DNA from 2 places in the Bradyrhizobium sp. LA6.8 genome. Region 1 is predicted to be linked to the other one. Evidence: predicted binding sites of a transcription regulator. Region 1 holds the regulator's gene; the other holds the start of a gene.
The links. The regulator LexA, encoded in region 1, represses DNA repair genes until DNA is damaged. The targets are predictions, from matches to a motif close to TGTTCNNNNTGTGTTCNG.
Positions count from the first base shown of each region.

Region 2: ABIA90_RS32830 (ribonuclease T2 family protein) is a predicted target of LexA. The motif match lies at 3,289-3,306, and genes of this name have one in related genera.

Region 1 is NZ_JBEPQQ010000003.1:563,950-573,285, reverse strand. Features, by position in the region: gene ABIA90_RS16360 (GAF domain-containing protein) at 1-309, opposite strand, end outside; gene ABIA90_RS16355 (hypothetical protein) at 534-968, opposite strand; gene ABIA90_RS16350 (hypothetical protein) at 1,161-1,376, opposite strand; gene lexA (transcriptional repressor LexA) at 1,584-2,285, opposite strand; gene ABIA90_RS16340 (molybdopterin molybdotransferase MoeA) at 2,462-3,673, opposite strand; gene ABIA90_RS16335 (hypothetical protein) at 3,905-4,099, opposite strand; gene ABIA90_RS16330 (HAD family hydrolase) at 4,255-4,881, opposite strand; gene ABIA90_RS16325 (alpha-hydroxy acid oxidase) at 4,895-6,028, opposite strand; gene ABIA90_RS16320 (S41 family peptidase) at 6,336-7,673, shown strand; gene ABIA90_RS16315 (bifunctional diguanylate cyclase/phosphodiesterase) at 7,764-9,336, opposite strand, start outside.
Region 2 is NZ_JBEPQQ010000008.1:225,934-235,269, reverse strand. Features, by position in the region: gene uvrC (excinuclease ABC subunit UvrC) at 1-46, opposite strand, end outside; gene ABIA90_RS32845 (outer membrane protein) at 295-918, shown strand; gene ABIA90_RS32840 (cold-shock protein) at 1,004-1,219, opposite strand; gene ABIA90_RS32835 (23S rRNA (adenine(2030)-N(6))-methyltransferase RlmJ) at 1,474-2,334, opposite strand; gene ABIA90_RS32830 (ribonuclease T2 family protein) at 2,521-3,243, opposite strand; gene ABIA90_RS32825 (hypothetical protein) at 3,366-3,827, opposite strand; gene ABIA90_RS32820 (hypothetical protein) at 4,011-4,304, shown strand; gene ABIA90_RS32815 (DUF3617 domain-containing protein) at 4,335-4,865, shown strand; gene ABIA90_RS32810 (ATP-binding protein) at 4,924-6,312, opposite strand; gene ABIA90_RS32805 (response regulator) at 6,331-7,062, opposite strand; gene ABIA90_RS32800 (MarR family winged helix-turn-helix transcriptional regulator) at 7,059-7,601, opposite strand; gene ABIA90_RS32795 (branched-chain amino acid aminotransferase) at 7,938-9,020, shown strand; gene ABIA90_RS32790 (YegJ family protein) at 9,159-9,336, shown strand, end outside.

The DNA.
Region 1 (9,336 bases):
GCAGAACAGCACCATGACGGCTTGCAGGAATTCGCCTGAAAACACCGGCACCGCCACGCCGCAGGTCAGCCCGGCGGCGATGGCCTGATCGGTCCGCTTGAAATAGGAATCGGTGAATCTGGTGAGGATCACGGGGTGGCCGCCAGCCCAGGCCTTGCCGGGAAGCCCCTCGTCATATCCGAAGTGCAGATCCTCGCTCACGTCCCTAAACGCGGACAACCCTTCGCCGTAGAGGCCGCCGCCGAATTCCAGCCGCATGCGCGTGCGGTCAGGCACCCAGAGTTCAACGACGCGAATGAAGGTCTTCATCGAACGTGCCCGCCGTCTCAAGCCGCACCAAGCATCGGCCATTTGGCTGCGGAACGGACGTTCAAAATTCAGGCAGGACAGCGCAAACTTCGTGCGGTGGGAGACGCCACGGCTTGGTCCGCCCGATGGAGTTTCGCGGGACACAAACGACACCATCTCGCCGGCCTCGGCCGGCGATGGCGATTTTCAATCCTGGCCCGACCTGCCGGCCGGGAATGGCTGCATCAGCCGATCGGCAGGCGGGTGATGGTTGTCCGGCTGTCGGTGATGGTCTGCGGCTTGTGCTCGCGCTCGCCGAGCGGCTGGGTCACCGGTAGCTGCAGCACGGTCGCACGCTGGCCTTCGACCAGCTGCGTCACCAGCACGGATTTGCCGTCGGGGAATTCGATCGCATCATGATGGCGATCGGGAATGTGCGGATCGATCTTGCCGAATTTGCCGACGCGCGAATTGACGGTGCGCGTCCAGATCCAGCGATTGTCGTAGCGGACGTTGTCGGCGAAGGCGAGCTCCGTTCCCGGGAGCAGGCAGACCGCGACGGTCGGATCGGCCGCGGAGGCAAAGCCGCGCGTCGAGGTGCCGCGGAAGGTTGTCGTGACGATCGTCTCGCCGACTTCGGCGGGACGCGACGCGACGGCATGCAGGCTGTAGTCACACATCGGGTGCTCCTCATGCAGGGATAGCGACCCACGTCTCTTAATCGAGGCGCAGGCCTCTATCAGAGTGGAAATACCAAACGTTCTGCCGGGTTGTAGGCAAATCTACGGCTCGCCGCCGCAGGCCGCAATCACATTAACTTTCCCGAATCCACCAGGAACAAAGCCCGCCCCTTTGCATTCTGCAGGCGCGTGTCAGCGCCCCGCAGGCGCCGACCAGCCGGAATATTGCCAGCCCGGCCGCGACGGTTGGTCGACGGCGTCGAGGGCCTTGCGGACTTGCTCGCTCATGGCGGTATCCTTGCGGACATGGGGCCGCGATTGCGCGGCCAAGGCTTGCACGGCCAAGGCTTGCGACGCTGATGCTGCGATCAGCGCCACAGCAATTGTGCTCAGAACGATCCGGCGCATGACTTCTCCTCGAACCTGAAGGCCGCGAAGCAGGGCTGCTTCGTGCGGCGTGCCGAGGATTTACCGCTGGAGGAGGGGCCGGATAATCTGCGCGAAACCAGAAAGACTATCCAGCGGAAGCGGACAATCGTCCGCTCCAATCTCGGATCGGCGCCGCCGATCGAAAGCGCGCGGGGCGCCAAATAACCGATACCGGCACGTCCGGTATCAATACTTCCGGTACAGCCCGATCAGCTTGCCCTGGATCTTCACCCGGTTGGGCGGCAGAATGCGGACCTCATAGGCCGCATTGGCGGGCTCGAGCGCGATCGAGGCGCCGCGGCGGCGGAAGCGCTTGAGCGTCGCCTCCTCGTCGTCGATCAGCGCCACCACGATATCGCCGGTATCGGCGCTCTCGTTGCGCTGGATCAGCGCCATGTCGCCGTCGAGAATGCCGGCCTCGACCATGGAATCGCCGCGCACTTCGAGCGCGTAATGTTCGCCCGAGCCGAGCATGTCAGGCGGTACGCTGATGGTGTGGCTGCGGGTCTGCAAGGCCTCGATCGGCGTACCGGCCGCGATGCGGCCCATCACGGGGACCGCGACGGGGCGCTCGCCCTCGTCCGCCGGCGGGCTCGAAGTCGTGCGGACCTTGCCGAGATTGCCTTCGATGACGCTCGGCGTGAAGCCGCGGCGGCTGCCGGCAGCGGCCTGAAGCTCGGGCAGCTTGATCACCTCGATGGCGCGGGCCCGGTTGGGCAGGCGCCGGATGAAGCCGCGCTCCTCGAGCGCAGTGATCAGGCGATGGATGCCCGATTTCGAGCGCAGGTCGAGCGCGTCCTTCATCTCATCGAAGGAGGGCGGCACGCCGCTTTCCTTCAGCCGTTCGCTGATGAACCGCAGGAGCTCGTATTGTTTGCGCGTTAACATCTCGACCAAAATCCCCCGGTTGATGTCGTTCGATTCCGAGACGCTGAATTCAGCAGTAAGCCGCTACATTCTCGAAACAAATCATGAACGGACACTATATGTTCGATACATGTTCCGCAACTGCTTAATTTACCGTGAACGCGACAAAGTTCGCGGAACGCACGCGAACGAAGCGCTCAGACGGGCAGCCGCAAGACCTCGCAAGGCGTGCCGGCTTCGGCCTTCGGCGCGAATGGCGCGCGCACGAGAAGTGCCTGTGCCGCAGCGAGATTCGCAAGCAGCGAGGAATCCTGGTGATTGACCGGAAGGGCGACGAGCGTGCCGTCATCGCGGAGCTCGAGGCGTGCGCGCAGGTAATCCTCGCGCTGGTCGTTGGCGCCGACATCGCGGCCGAGCACCGCGCGTTCGCGGCGGTGATGAATCATCGAACGGCCCGAAAGCGCGCGAATCAACGGCACCATGAACAGGAAGCCGCAAACGTAGGATGACACGGGATTGCCGGGCAGGCCGATCACGCGCATCGCGCCGAGCCGCCCGTTCATCATCGGCTTGCCCGGCCGCATCGCGATCTTCCAGAACGCCATCGAGATACCTTCGTCCCTCAGCGCCTGCTGGACCAGATCGTGGTCCCCGACCGACGCGCCGCCGGTCGTGATCAGGATGTCGGCGCCGCTCTCCCGCGCGCGGCCGATGCCGGCCGTGGTGGCCTCCAGCGTATCGGCGGCAACGCCGAGGTCGATGGTATCGGCGCCCTCGCTGCGGGCGAGCGCGTGCAGGGCGTAGCCGTTGGAATAGACGATCTGGCCGTGGCCCGGCGTCGTACCCGGCATCACCAGCTCGTCGCCGGTCGCGAGGATCGCGACCTTCGGGCGTCGCCGGACTGGCAATTGCGGGTAATTCATGCCGGCGGCGAGCGCGAGGTCGCGCTCGGTGAGCCGGGCTCCCTTGCGCAGCAGCACGTCGCCTTCCGAGAAGTCGACGCCGGCGGGGCGGATGTGCCGCCCCGTTACGGCGGCTTCCTTGATGGTGATGCGCTTGCCGTCCGCGATCGTGTCCTCCTGGATCACGACCGCATCAGCGCCATCGGGAACGACACCGCCGGTGAAGATACGCACGGCCTCGCCGGCGCCGACCGATCCCGCAAACGGGCGGCCCGCCGCGACCTCGCCGATCAGGGTGAGCTGGGAGTCGATCTTCGCCGCATCGACCGCGCGCACCGCATAGCCGTCCATTGCCGACATCGCCTGCGGCGGCTGCGTGCGCCGCGCGGCGACGTCGCGCGCGAGCACGCGGTGGAAGGCTGCGTCGAGCGCGATCATCTCTTCAGGCAGCGGCTCTGCGCCCGCCAGCACCGCAGCGAGCGCGTCGGAAACCGGCATCAGGGCCACGGGTGAAAACTCCTGCTGGGCCCGTTCGGGCAAATCGGCGGCGAGAGTTCTAGCCGAGTGCAGGCGCAGAGGCAAAACAGTGGCCGCGCAGGATGATTTATCCTGCGTCATCCGCTCTGCGATGAAGGGTGAGCATCAAGTCCGCCGCGGCATGATCCAGAAAGCGAGACAGACCGGTACGAGGATGGCCATGGCGAGGACGAGAAGGACGAGAGCCACGGCCAGCATCGGTCAACTCCCCGGCGGCTTGTACGGACTGACGTCCGGCGCTGCGGGGCCCTGATCCTTGTCAGGCAGCGGGTCGGCCTGGGATTTCAGGTCGGCGGCCTTGCTGATCAGCTTGGCGGAAAGCTCAGAATCCGAGGTGGTCCTGGCGAATTTCATCAGCAGAGAGGCCTGCTTGGTGAGGTAGGTTTTGCCCAACACGACGATAAGCCCGATGTAGAATTCCCAACGGACTCATGAGTCCTGAGAGGGGCAATCGTTCCGGGAACTCTGTATAAAAATGCACAAAGGGTTTTGGTTCCTCGCCCCCGGGCAATATAGTTCCATTCGCGGCCCGTCGGCTTGCCGGCCAAAGATCAGATTCCGAGCGCCTTGAGGGCGTTCCCGACGTCGCGGGGCGAGGTCACGTGGACCGTGGTCAGGCCGCGCGACCGCGCTCCTTCGATGTTCTCGGCAAGATCGTCGAAGAACACGATACGGTTCGCGGGCACGCCGATCGCCGCCACGACATGGTCGAAGGCCTCCACATCGGGTTTGCGCAGGCCGATGCTGGACGACAGATACAGCTCGCGGAAATGGCCGAGCAGGGCGGCATATTCCTTCGAGAAGTGGTCCACATGCGGCCGGTTGGTGTTGGAGAAGGCGTAGAGCGGCAACTGCTTTGCCGCACGTGGCAGCAGCTCGGCGATGTCGGGCATCTCGCCGGCGAAGATCGCGTTCCAGCCCTCCAGGAACTGGGCGTCCGAGATGCCGATCCCGAGCGAGACGCGCAGCGAGTCAAAATAGGCCTCGTCGCTGATCTTGCCGACCTCGTGCAGCCGGTAGGCTTCGCTGTCCCGCACATAGCGCGCGACGATGGCTTCCGGCTTGCAGCCGGCATGTCCCGCCCAGCAGGCGATCGCCTTGGAGAAATCGATGTCGAGCACGACGCGCCCGAGATCGAACAGGAGCGCGTCCGCGCTGCCGGGAGAGAGCGAGCTCATTGCATCCTTTCACTCAATATCGATAGGGGTCGTGGTCGAACAGCGGGAACGCGCTGAACACGCTCGGCGCATTCGTTGCGGTCGCCTGGTGCAGGCAGGACTTGTCGACCTCGGCGAACGAGGTGGCGCCCAAGAGGCCGAGGCAGCGCAGCACCTCGTCCTCGAGCAGCTCCAGCATTCGCCTCACGCCGGCCTCGCCGGCCGCGGCCAATGCCCAGCATTGCAGCCGGCCGATGCCGACCATGTCCGCGCCCGCCGCGATCGCCTTGACGATGTCGGTGCCGCGGCAGAAGCCGCCGTCGACCATGATCTTGGCGCGTCCCTTCACGGCCTCGGCGATCTCGGGCAGCACATGCATGGCACCGCGGCCGTGATCGAGCTGGCGGCCGCCATGGTTGGAGACGTAGATCCACTCCACGCCGTGATCGACCGCGATCCGGGCGTCCTCGGCGGTGGCGATGCCCTTCAGGATGAGCGGGATCTTGAACTTGTCCTTGATCATCTTCACGGTCCGCCACTCCAGGCCCTTCTGGTAATCGCCGCCGGTGGCGCGCAGGCGGCTCTCGCGAACATAGCGCTTGGCAATGTCACGTTCGCGACGGCTGTAATGGGCGGTATCAACGGTCAGGCAGAAGGCGGCGTAGGCGTTCTTCTCGCTCCGGCTGACGACATCGGCGACGAAATCGTCGTCGCCGCGCACATAGAGTTGATAGAGCCGCAGCGCATCAGGGGCGGCCTCGGCGGTCTTCTCCAGGCCGGGCTCGGACACCGAGCTCAGCATGTGCGCCGCGCCGAAGGTGCCGCAGGCGCGGGCGACGCTCGCCGCGCCATCCGGATCGAAGATCTCCAGTGCGCCGACAGGGGCCAGCACCACCGGCAGCCGCATCCGGCGCCCGAACAGCTCGACCGAGCCGTCGACCTCGCGGACGTCGCGCAGCACGCGCGGCCGGAAGGCGATCTCGTCCAGCGCCATGCGGTTGCGGCGCATCGTGGTCTCGGTCTCGGCGGCGCCGACGATATAGTCCCAGGCGTTCTGGTTGAGGTTGGCGCGCGCCTTGCGGATGAATTCGTGCAGGTTTTGGAATGGCTCGGCGCTGGCGCCGAGTTCGACGTTCCTTTCCGGCCGGATGCGGGGCGCGTCATTCATTGTTGTCCTCCCGAGAATTTGAAGCGTTATTGTCATCGCCTATCGTGTCCGGCCCTCCAAAACCATCCTAAAATCGCATAGCTGAGAGGCGTGGGCCGGCCGGCCGATTCCCGCGTTGCGCGAAACGGTTTCGGAACGTTGCCAAAAGTTTAGGCCCGGGCGAAGGGATTTTTACGATGTACCCGCCAGCGTGGCGTCCCGGCCTTGAAGAAACCAGAATGGTATTGTGAACAGCGGGCTGGATCGCCATTTGCATGGCGCCTCACAAGCCCAAAGCAAAGCTCCAAGCAAGAAGGCCAGTCTATCCATGCGGAAAAACCTGCTGTTCCCCCTGGGCGCACTCACGGGAGCGTGTCTAACCCTTCTGGTCGCCAGCCCGCACGGTGGAGTATGGGCGGCACGGGCGGCAGCGAGCGCGGATGATGCCTATTCCCGGCTCAATCTGTTCGGCGAAGTGTTCGAGCGGGTGAAGGCGAGCTATGTCGAGAAGCCCGACAATTCCAAGCTGATTGAGGGTGCGATCACCGGCATGGTGACCTCGCTCGACCCACATTCACGCTACATGAACGACAAGGCCTGGACCGAGATGCAGGAGACCACCTCCGGCGAGTTCGGCGGGCTCGGCATCGAGGTCACGATGGAGGACGGCCTGGTCAAGGTCGTCTCGCCGATCGACGACACGCCGGCGTCCAAGGCCGGGATCATGTCCGGCGACCTCATCAGCAAGATCGACGGCGATGCCGTGCAGGGCATGACGCTCGAGCAGGCCGTCAACAAGATGAAGGGGCCGGTCGATACCCAGACCAAGCTCACCATCGTGCGCAAGGGCGCCGACGCTCCGCTCGACGTCGCGATCAAGCGCGAGATCATCCATGTGCGTCCGGTGCGCTTCCACGTCGAGAACGGCGACATCGGCTATATCCGCGTCACCTCGTTCAACGAGCAGACCACCGACGGCCTGAAGAAGGCGATCGCGTCGATCTCCAAGGACGTTCCGCCGGAGAAGCTGGTCGGCTACGTGATGGACCTGCGCAACAATCCGGGCGGCTTGCTCGACCAGGCCGTCTCGGTGTCGAGCGCCTTCCTTCAGCGCGGCGAGGTCGTCTCGACCCGCGGCCGCAATCCCGAAGAGACCCAGCGCTTCACCGCCCATGGCGGCGACCTCACCAAGGGCAAGCCGCTGGTGATTCTGGTCAATGGCGGCTCGGCTTCGGCCTCGGAGATCGTCGCCGGCGCGCTGCATGACCACAAGCGTGCCACGATCATCGGCACGCGCTCGTTCGGCAAGGGCTCGGTGCAGACCATTATTCCGCTCGGCGCCGGCAATGGCGCGCTGGCGCTGACCACGGCGCGCTATTACACGCCGTCGGGCCGCTCGATCCAGGCCCAGGGCATCGCGCCCGACATCGAGATCCTGCAGGACGTGCCACCCGAGCTGAAGGGCCGGATGGATACGATGGCGGAGTCGCAGATGCGCGGCCATCTGCAGGCCGCCGACGGCACCGAGCAGACCGGATCGCAGTCCTACGTCCCGCCGGAAGAGAAGGACGACAAGGCCCTGCATGCGGCCTACGACTTCCTGCACGGCGTGACCGCGAATGCAGTCGCCGCCAAGCCTGCGCCGAAGGCGGCGGTACCGAACTAAGCCTTAAGACGTCCAGATATCGCCCGGGAGCGGATGACCGCTCCCGGGCGAATTCGTGCGGTGACGCTTCCAATTGTTGGGAAGACCGCCCTAGCTGGCCTCGCGGCGCCGGCCTTCCTCGCCGCCGCGCTGAGCGAGGCGGCTGCGATGCAGCGCGAACAGCTCCAGCACCTTGTCGGCCGGTTTTGCGGCACTGAACAGATAGCCCTGCATCTCGGAGCAGCCGAGCGCGCGGAGCAGGCGCTGCTGCTCCTCGGTCTCGACGCCCTCGGCCGTGGTGGTCATGCGGCGGGCGGCAGCCAGGTTGACGACGGCCTGCACGATGCTGGCGGAGCCGTCGGGACCGGCGATGTCGCTGACGAAGCAGCGGTCGATCTTGATCTTGTCGAACGGGAAGCGGTGCAGATAGCTCAGCGAGGAGTAGCCGGTGCCGAAATCGTCGAGCGCGATCCGCACGCCGATGGCGCGGAGTTGGTGCAGGATCGCAAGCGCGGCGTCGTCGTCGCGAATCAGCACGGCCTCGGTGATCTCGAGCTCGAGCCGGCTCGCCGGCAAATTGGAGGCGGCAAGGGCCGCCATGATCTTCAGCGCCAGCGTGCCGCTCTTGAACTGCACCGGCGAGACGTTGACGGCGAGGCGGATGTCGTCGGGCCAGTTGGCGGCATCGCGGCAGGCCGTGGCCAGCACCCATTCGCCGATCTCGTTGATCAGGCCGGTGTCTTCGGCGATCGGGATGAACTCGGCGGGCGAGACCATGCCGCGCTCGGGATGGCGCCAGCGCACCAGCGCCTCGCAGCCGGTGATGCGGTCGTCCTTCAGGGCGAGGCAGGGCTGGTAGTAGACCTCGAGCCCTCCTTCGAGCCCACCTTGGGCGATGGCGTGGCGCAGATCGATCTCGAGCTGCCGCCGCTCGCGGACCTTGGCGTCCATCTCCGGCTCGAAGAAGCGATAGGTGCGGCGTCCGGCGGCCTTGGCGGCATACATCGCCATGTCCGCATTCTTCAGGATCTGGTCCAGCGCGGTGCCGTGTCGTGGCGCCAGCGCGATGCCGATACTGGCGTCCGTGGTGAGATGATGGCCCATGCAGTCGAACGGCGCGCGGATGGCCTGGAAGACCCGCGCGACGAGTTCGTTGACCTGCTCCAGCGACGTCACCGCGCTCTGTACGATGGCGAATTCGTCGCCGCCTAGCCGCGCCACGAAGTCCTGCGGACCCGCGCAGCGGCTGAGGCTCGTCGCGATCGATTTCAACAGCTCATCGCCGACGAGATGGCCGAGCGCGTCGTTGACGCCCTTGAATTCGTCGATGTCGATGTAATGCACCGCGATCTCTTCGCCACCGGCGATGGCGGCGAGCTCCGCGCGCAGGTGCTCGTGGAACATGGTGCGGTTGGGCAGGTCGGTCAGCGCGTCGTAATGGGCGAGGTGGGTGATGCGCTCCTCGATGCGCCGGCGCTCGGTGATGTCTTCGTGGGTCGCCACCCAGCCTCCGTCCGCGAGCGGCTCGTTGAGGATGTGGATCGAGCGCCCGTCGGAGGTGTCGACCACCATGGAGTTGCGCACATGGATGTCGCGCAGCACACGGACGACATAGTCGCCGATGTCGCCAGTGAACGAGCCGGTCGCCTTGCGGTGGGCGATGATGTCGTGGAAGCTTGAGCCG
Region 2 (9,336 bases), on a different contig from region 1:
TGCGCGCGCGTGCGTCGTCCGGATTGTCGGTGGAATCGTGAGCCATGATGCGAATTTAAGCGCTGGGGGTGCCGATTTGAAGTTCCAGCCTTGCGGCACACACAGGATGGCGGCGCGGTTCCGGGTAACACTTGCTTAAGCCTGTTAAGAGCGTGGTAACCCGGCTTAACAGGCCTTTAACTTAAAACTCTCGATAAATCTTACGCGAAAAAGAGGAGGTTCCGTAACCATGCGATTTTGCCTTGCGCGGCGGCGCAGGCATCGCGGGGGCGGCCGTTGCGTTGGAGAGTACCGATGAGGGGGTTCGTTGTAGGCGCAGCCGTGTTGGTTGCAGCCGGCTGGACAGCTTCGGCAGAGGCCGCCGATCTCAATTACGGGCAGGGTGCGCCGTACACCGTCAATCAGCCGCTCAACGCCTATAGCTGGGCCGGTCCGTATCTCGGTGCCAATCTCGGCTATGAGTGGGGCTCGGTGAGTAATTCGCCCGTCAAGCCCTCCGGTTTCGTCGGCGGTGTGCAGGCCGGCTACAATTTTCAGAATGGTCCATGGGTGTTCGGCGTCGAGGGCGACATCCAGGCCGCGGGCGCTGATGACACCTTCGCGCCGTGGAAGTTCTCCAACCCCTGGTTCGGCACGCTGCGCGGCCGCGCCGGCTATGCGTTCAGCAACGTGCTGTTCTACGGCACCGCCGGCCTCGCCTTCGGCGAGCTGCGCGCGCAGACATTCGGTTGGACGGAGTCGCACACCACCGCAGGCTGGACCATCGGTGCCGGCGCGGAAGTCGGCTTCGCGCCGAACTGGAGCGCCAAGCTCGAATATCTCTACATCGATCTGTCGACGAGCCAGTTCGCAATTACCGGCGTGTCAAACGGCTATAGCGCCAGCGTTGTGCGCGCAGGCGTGAACTATCACTTCTGATAGTTGAAGAAGAAAATACCGGACAACAGCCTCCCGGCCGCTCGCGGCCGGGATTTTTTTCGCCAGGTGTTCGCTCGAAAACGCTCTAGGAGACGATGACCAAATTGACTGCCTTTGGTCCCTTCCCCTTCTTGTCCGGCTCGACTTCAAAAGTAATGCGCTGTCCTTCGGCGAGATCTTTCAGTCCCGCCCGCTCCACAGCAGTAATGTGCACGAAGACGTCGCGCCCGCCGTCGTCGGGCTTGATGAAACCGTAGCCGCGCTCGCCGTTAAAAAACTTGACCGTTCCCGTCATGGCCATCGGGAAACTCCCCCTCATTGCTCCTCCGTCGCGACGCAGACTCACGTCACGACATGACCGGGCCTTACGAAGCCCGGGAGCTGGCCATCCTTGGGCGGACCTTTCTTTCGGTCCGATCGGATCTTTCTTAGGCCTTCACTCCGCCGCAACCATTCGCGGAAGCGGAACGTAAAGCCAGTCACGGAAACAGCATAATACGGTTCTCTGCAGATTGACTACCGCTCCTGCATCTTTTTCCCAAGAATGCCGGGGTGTTACGGTCTCGGCACCTCTAATCGGAATCTGGCAGCTCCGCCCTGTCCGAGCGGTATCTCCAGCTCGGGCAGGATCGTCTTGAGCTCGCCATGCAGCGTGTACGGCGGATTGACGATCAACAATCCGGCGGAGGTGAGGGCGGCGCCATCAAGCTGCGGCGCGACACTGAATTCGAGACGCAGACATTTTCCTGGTGGTTTTGCTGCGGCTGCGAGCCGCGCCACTGATTGCACCAGCGTGTCGGTGGCGCGCCGGCTCTTGGCCGGATACCAGATTACATAGATACCGGTCGGCCATTTCACGAAAGCCGCCGAGAAGGCGTCGCCGAGCTTTTCGAACTCGTCTTTCGCCTCGAACGGCGGGTCGATCAGCACGAGCCCGCGCCGTTCCTTCGGTGGCACGAAGGCCGGCAGCGCGACCCAGCCGTCGAGATCGACCACGCGCGCCTGTTCGTCGCGGCGCAGCACACCGATCAGCGCCTTGCGCGCCTTCGGCTCGAGCTCGCAGGCAACGAGGCGGTCCTGCGGCCGCAGCAGGCCGCGCGTGATCAGCGGCGAACCCGGATAGGCCTTGAGTTCGCCCTTCGGATTGTAGGCACGAACGATGTCGAGATAGGGCTTGGCCAGCGCCACGGCGTCGTTCGACAGGCGCGCCTGCATCAGCCGCGCGATGCCGGTCAGCCATTCGCCGCTGCGGCGCGCCTCGTCGCTTTCGAGATCATAGAGGCCGGCGCCGGCATGGGTGTCGATGACACGGAATGCGCCCGGCTTGTCCTGAAGGTAGGTAATGATGCGCGCGAGCACGATGTGCTTGATGACATCGGCGAAGTTTCCGGCGTGGAAGGCGTGACGGTAGTTCATGAGACAGGACTACGCTACGTCACGGCTTGAGCAAAGCGGCATGCGCGTCTGTCCCGGACGCGCTGCTGCTCTTAGCGTTGCGGGCCAGGGCCGAGGACTCGGGGGGCTGGATTCCCATGCAGCATGGACCCCGATTCTGCAGCGCACCGCCGAAACGGCGCTGCGTCCGGGGCACGCGCACTTGGACTACCCACCCCTGATCGGCGGCATCGTCACCTGGTCGCGGCGGCAGGCGCGGCGCTCGATCTCCTCGCAGGCCCGGAATTGCAGGTCCTTGCTGAGGCAGATGCGGACCTCGGAGAGCCGGGTCCGATTGCAGGTGACCGAGATGGCCGCGTTGCTCAGGCCCGCATTGGCCTTGATGAAGGCTTCCTCCACCTCGCCCGGCGCCACGGTCTTGGCCTGCGACAGTTCGAGATATTCCGCCGGGATCTTGATCGCGGCGCGCGCCTTTCGGATCGTCTCGAAATAATTGCGGCTGTCGAGCCCGGAGCAGGTGCCGTGCTTGTCCCACTCGTTGAAGATCAGCCCCGGCGCCGGCATCAAATCGAGCATCGAAGAGACGATGCTGCGGTTCAGGCGTGGCGACGGCCGCTGGCAATATTCAGGGAAACCATTCTCATATTGCGGCCACAGCCCGTGCACCACGAACGCGTAGGGCCGCCCGCTGCACTGCATCTGCGAGCGACCACCGCCGCCGCCGCCGCGGTTGCGCTCGGACGCCTCCTCGCAGAACGAGGGCGACCATGACAGCGACAGCACATAGAAGTCGAATTCGCCGGGCGCGTTCTGCCGTTTGTCCTGGGCCTTCGCGCCGCCCGGCAGCGCGACCAGCCCGGCGGCCAGAACCAGGGGGAGGGTCAGTGAGATCACGAGACGGGTGAACGAACGCAATCTAAAATGAAACATGGCGACGCCCCTCAACTAGACTGTGCAATCAGCCTAGCAGGCAACAAGAACATTTCAAGAACAAAGTTCGGGCCGGCCCGTCAGGCGCCTGATCAGTCCGATTCAGGCCTTTCGATCGAGGCTCAGGGCCTGGCGGCGCGGCAGGACGGATTGTAGGCCCAGTTGCGGTCGAGCCCGACCACGCACCATTCCACACCATTGCCGTAGCCGGAGAAGCCGCCATCCTCGATGATCGAGAAATGCACCTTGCGCACCTTGCCGTCATTGAGCATGGCGTCGCCGGTGCAATAGCGGCGCGGAATGTTGTCGGACTGCCAGGGCCGGAACGCGATCTCGTGAACGGCGGCGAAGCCAGTGATCTTCAACGAGGAATTCCAGAACGAGCTTTCCTTCTCCCAGAACTGGGTGGCGATGGTCGGCAGCGCCCTCTCGCAATCGACGACGGCGCCGTCATAGCGCGGCCCGTTCAGCCAGAAGTTCAGCTCCAGCGGATTGGCGGCCCTGGCCTCACCGAGCGACAGCGCTCCGAACATGAGGCCAAGCAAGGTGGCAAAGCGGAGCGATTTCAGGGGGAGGGCGCGCATGGGCAATCCGGACAGCTGGGTCTTGCGAAGGATGGACGGTGCCGCGAAGGCCGGGGCAGGTCAAGTGCAGCGCGGCAACACTTGGCCAAGAGTTGACCCTAACCTCGCAGCCGGCGGGGCATCAGTTCTTTTCATGGACATCCCGGCACCGTAAACTGGCGCCAACCAACTGGAGTGACGGGAATGCGAATCATTGCGGCTGCGGGCCTTCTTGCCCTGGGGATGATGGCCAGCCAGTCGGCACGCGCCGATATGCTTCCGGTGCCTCCGTTCAAGGGCAACGACACCGGCGGCATCATCGCTTATTCGATGGCGACCCAGGCGGATGCGCGGCAGGTCGCGGTCGATCACTGCGCGCGCTACGGCAAGGTCGTGAAATTCCTCGCGGTGCAGGCCTTTGAGGGCGGCTATATCTCGTTCTCCTGCCGTTGGGTGCCCTATGGCGCGGCCCAACAGCCGATCCGCACGCTGTACTGAGGCGCTTTCGGAACGTCGGGAGCTTCCCACATGGCGCGCAAGCTCGCTTTGCTCGGCTCGGCCCTTTGTCTTGTGGTGTCGGCAGGCAGCGCCAGCGCCGACGATCTGCCGGTGCGCAAGGCCGGTCTCTGGGAAATGAAGATGGTCAGGACCGGCACGCCCATGCCCGAGATGACCATGCAGCACTGCACCGACGAGACCGTCGACAAGGAGATGAACAACAACGTCTCCCCGATGGCCAAGCAGATCTGCGCCAAGCAGGACATCAAGAAGACCGCGACCGGCTATGTCAGCGATTCCGAGTGCAACGTCGCCGGCATCAGCACGACCTCGCATGCCGAGATCACCGGCGATTTCAACTCGGCCTATACGGTGAAGACCTCGTCGCACGCGCAAGGCGGCGCCGCCGGCGCAGCAGGCCGCGACACCACGATGCAGCTCGAAGCCAAGTGGCTCGGGGCCTGCAAGCCCGACCAGAAGCCCGGCGACATCGTGATGCCCGGCGGATTCAAGATGAACGTGCGCGACATGGACAAGTTGAAGGCGCTGCTGCCGAAGTAGGTTCACCGCGAAACCGGTGCGCTCCCTCTCCCCGCAAGCGGGGCGAGGTGAAGAACGACTACACCGGTATCCTCACACTCGCCCTTAATCCCCCCATCGGGCTGTCGCCGAGGGTGATGTCGCCGCCATGCGAGCGCGCGATGTCGCGGGCGATGGCGAGCCCCAGGCCGGTGCCGCCTTCGTCCTGGTTGCGGGCGTTGTCGAGCCGCAGGAACGGCTTGAACACCTCTTCGCGCAAGTGCGCGGGAATGCCGGGGCCGTCGTCCTCGACCGTGACGGTCAAATAACGGTGATCGCGCTGGCCGTTGATGGCGATGCTCTTGCCGTAGCGCGCCGCGTTGGTGACGAGGTTGGCGAGGCAGCGCTTGAACGAGGCCGGCTTCACGGTCACCACGGGCAGGCCGTGGAACGCGACGGTCGCGGTGTGGCCGTGGCGCTCGGCGTCGCTGCGCAGCTCCTCGAGCGCCTGCGCCATGTCGGTCGGCTGCGACTGCTCGCCGGAATCGCCGCGGGCAAACGCAAGGTAGTCCTCCAGCATCATCGACATCTCGTCGACGTCCTTGCGCATGCCCTCGAGCTCCGGGTTGTCGCCAATCAGCGCCAGCTCGAGCTTGAAGCGGGTCAGGATGGTGCGGAGATCGTGGCTGACGCCGGCAAGCATCGCGGTGCGCTGCTCCATCGTGCGCTCGATGCGTGACTTCATCTCGAGGAAGGCGACCGCCGCGCGCCGTACCTCGCGCGCGCCGCGCGGCCTGAAGTTCGGCGCCTCGCGGCCCTTGCCGAAACTCTCGGCGGCGTCTGCCAGCCGCAGGATCGGCTTGATCTGGTTGCGCAGGAACAGCACGGCTACGATCAGGAGGATCGAGGAGGTGCCGACCATCCAGAACAGGAAGATCTCCGAGTTCGAGGCATAGGCGGCGCTACGCTGCGCGAACACGCGCATCACGGCATCGTCGAGCTGGATCCGGATCTCGACGAGGTTGGAGCGGCCGACGGTGTCGATCCAGAACGAGCGTCCGATCTGGCGGCCGAGCTGCACCGACAGGGTCTGGTCGAGCAGCGAGAAGAACGGCTTTGGCCCCGGCGGCGGCATGTCGCCGGCGGGGAGGAAGTCGACGACGAGGCCGAGGCGCTGCTGGGCGATGCGGCGGATCTCGTTGCGGTCCTTGTCCTGCGGATAGCCCTTGTAGACGTCGATCAGCGCGGCGATGTCCTGCACGACAGCAGCCGACAGGCGACGCGTCACCGTGTTCCAGTGCCGCTCCATGAACACGAAGGCGACGACCGATTGCAGGATCACCATCGGTACGATCATGATGAGGAGCGCGCGCGCATAGAGGCCGGTCGGCATCCAGCCCTTGAACGCGTTGCCCATCCAGCCATTGGCGGCAGAGACGCGGCCGGCGGCGCTCTTCAACAGCGTCAGGCCGGTATCGATCGTGCTCATCGGTCGCGCTTCACTGCTTTATGGCGAGGCCACCAGGCGGTAGCCGATGCCGCGCACCGCCTGGAGGAACAGCGGATTGGCGGGGTCGGTCTCGATCTTGCGCCTGAGGCGGTTGATCTGCACGTCGACGGCGCGCTCGTTGACGCTGCCATTGCCGGTGAGCGCGCTGCGCGGCACGGTCTCGCCCGGGGTCTCCGAGAGAATCCGCAGCATCTCGCGTTCGCGGTCGGTGAGGTGAATGACCTCCTCGCCCTGGCGCAGCTCGCCGCGATCGAGATGGTAGACGTAAGGGCCGAACGCGATCTTCTCCACCGCGGCGGTTTGCGGCGGCGGCGCGGCGCGCTTGAGGATGTTGTTGATGCGCAGCGCGAGCTCGCGCGGCTCGAACGGTTTTGCCACGTAATCGTCGGCGCCGATTTGCAGGCCTTCGATGCGGGCTTCGGCCTCGTGCCGCGCCGTCAGCATCACGATCGGCACCGAGGAGGAGGTCCGGATGAAGCGGGCGAGATCGAAGCCGGTTTCGCCGGGCATCATGACGTCGAGGATCAGGAGATCGAAATGCAGGCCCATGAGCTTCGAGCGTGCATCGCCGGCGCTTGCGGCGGTGGTGACGCGATAGCCTTCGCTGGCGAGGAAGCGCGACAACAGATCGCGGATGCGGCGGTCGTCGTCGACCAGCAGCAGATGCGGCGCATCGTCGGCCGGTTCTACCGGCGGGCGGGCGAGCGTGGCAGCGAACGGCACGTTCACTCCTTTCCGTCCTGATTGACGTTGGCGAAGATCGTCTCCAGCACCTTGTCCGGATCGTCGCGGTCGATCATCGCGCGCAGGAAACGCTTGACGGTATCGGCATCCTGCGGCGCCAGCTCGGCGAGCGCCTTGGTGATCCGCGTGGTCTGGAGTCCGGCGAGCTTCTGCACCAGCGCCTCGCCCTTCGGCGTCGCGTAGAGCAGGCGCTGGCGGCGGTCATTGTCGCCGGTCTTCTGCACGATATAGCCCTCGTCCAGGAGCTGCTTGAGCACGCGGCCGAGCGACTGTTTTGTGATGCGCAGGACATCGAGCAGGTCGGCGACCTTGAGGCCGGGATAGCGATAGACGAAATGCATGACCCGGTGGTGGGCCCGGCCGAAGCCGAAAGCCTCCAGCTCCTGGTCGGGATCGCCGACGAAATCACGATAGGCGAAGAACAGCAGTTCGATGATATCCCAGCGCAAATTGCCTCCATCGCCTGCGGCCGGCCGCGGCTCGGCTGCGTCTTGAGAGGGAGTTGCGAAATTTATGTCAGGCATATTGACGTATCTTGGGTTCAATGTTACAAAACGATTAGCCCGCACGAAATTTTAGATCGCTTCGCGTCGGGTGGCAGTTCTAGGAGCGGCCGGAGAGAGCCGGACAGGCGACGACGGCCGAAGCAGATCTACCGTGCGATTGTCGAGCGGCATTTCGGCAAAACATACTGGACTTCCGCCTTCCGCAAAAGCATGTCCTCGGCGACATGCTGGCCACGGAAACCGGCCGTAACAAGGCTGGCGGCGGTCCAGCCACAACCTAATCAAGCCAGCCGGGCTCAAACAGGGCAGGCGGGCGCCAGAACAGCGCCGCTACCGGCAGCGGGAGGCAAGGACATGAGTATGAAATTCGACATCCAGCCCGCATCCAATCCGACATCCGAGAAGGACCGCGTCGCCAAGCTGGTGGATCCCGGCTTCGGGCGGGTCTTCACCGATCACATGGCGATCGTCCGCTACAACCAGGCCAAGGGCGGCTGGTACGAAGCACGCATCGAGGCGCGCGCCAACTTCCAGCTCGATCCGGCCGGCGCGGTCCTGCACTACGCGCAGGAAATCTTCGAAGGCCTCAAGGCCTACAAGCGTGACGACGGCGGTGTGAACCTGTTCCGCCCCGACGCCAATGCGCGCCGCTTCAAGGATTCCGCCGACCGCATGGCGATGGCGCAGCTGCCCGAGGACGTCTTCATCGAGGCGGTCGAGCAGGTCGTGCGCATCGACCGCGCCTGGATGCCGGGCGGCGAGGGCAGCCTCTATCTGCGCCCCTTCATGATCGCGAGCGAGACCTTCCTCGGCGTCAAGCCGTCGTCCGAATACATCTTCGCGGTGATCGCTTCGCCGGTTGGCTCCTATTTCAAGGGCGGACCTGCGCCGGTCTCGATCTGGGTCTCGGAGAACTACACCCGTGCCGCGATCGGCGGCACCGGCGCCGTCAAGTGCGGCGGCAATTATGCCGCGAGCCTGCGTGCGCAGGCCGAAGCGATCCAGCACGGTTGCGATCAGGTCGTCTTCCTCGACGCGGTCGAGCGCCGCTACATCGAGGAGCTCGGCGGCATGAACGTCTTCTTCGTGTTCGAGGACGGCTCGCTCTCGACGCCGCCGCTCGGCACGATCCTGCCCGGCATCACCCGCGACTCCATCATCGCGCTCGCGAAGGATGCCGGCAAGACGGTGCGCGAGGAGCCGTACTCGCTCGACCAGTGGCGCAAGGATGCGGCGAGCGGCAAGCTGAAGGAAGCGTTCGCCTGCGGCACCGCTGCCGTGATCTCGCCGATCGGCAAGGTGCGCTCGGTGAGCGGCGATTTCGACATCAGCGGCGGCGCCGCCGGCCCCGTCGCCACGGGCCTGCGCAAGCAGCTCATCGACATCCAGTACGGCCGCACCAACGATCCGCACAACTGGATCCGCAAGGTGTTTTGATCGACGGCGATTAAGTTTCCCCTCTCGCACAAGGGAGAGGGGAAACGCGCAACGTTTGTGGCTTATTGCGCTATGAACGTGCTGCTGCCGACACGCGACAAAGCCAGGAGACATCGAAGCATCCTGGACATCGCGAACATGGCAACAAAACTCTCCCAGCCCATGAAATGGGTCGTTCTCGCCGCAATCACCGGCGTCAGCGTTTTCGGCATCCTGACCATCGGGCCCATTCCGGAGGTCGTCGCACAAGACCGCTCGCCGATCGTCGACGTGCGCACCACCGATCCCGAGATGAACACCGCGATCGCGCGCGCCC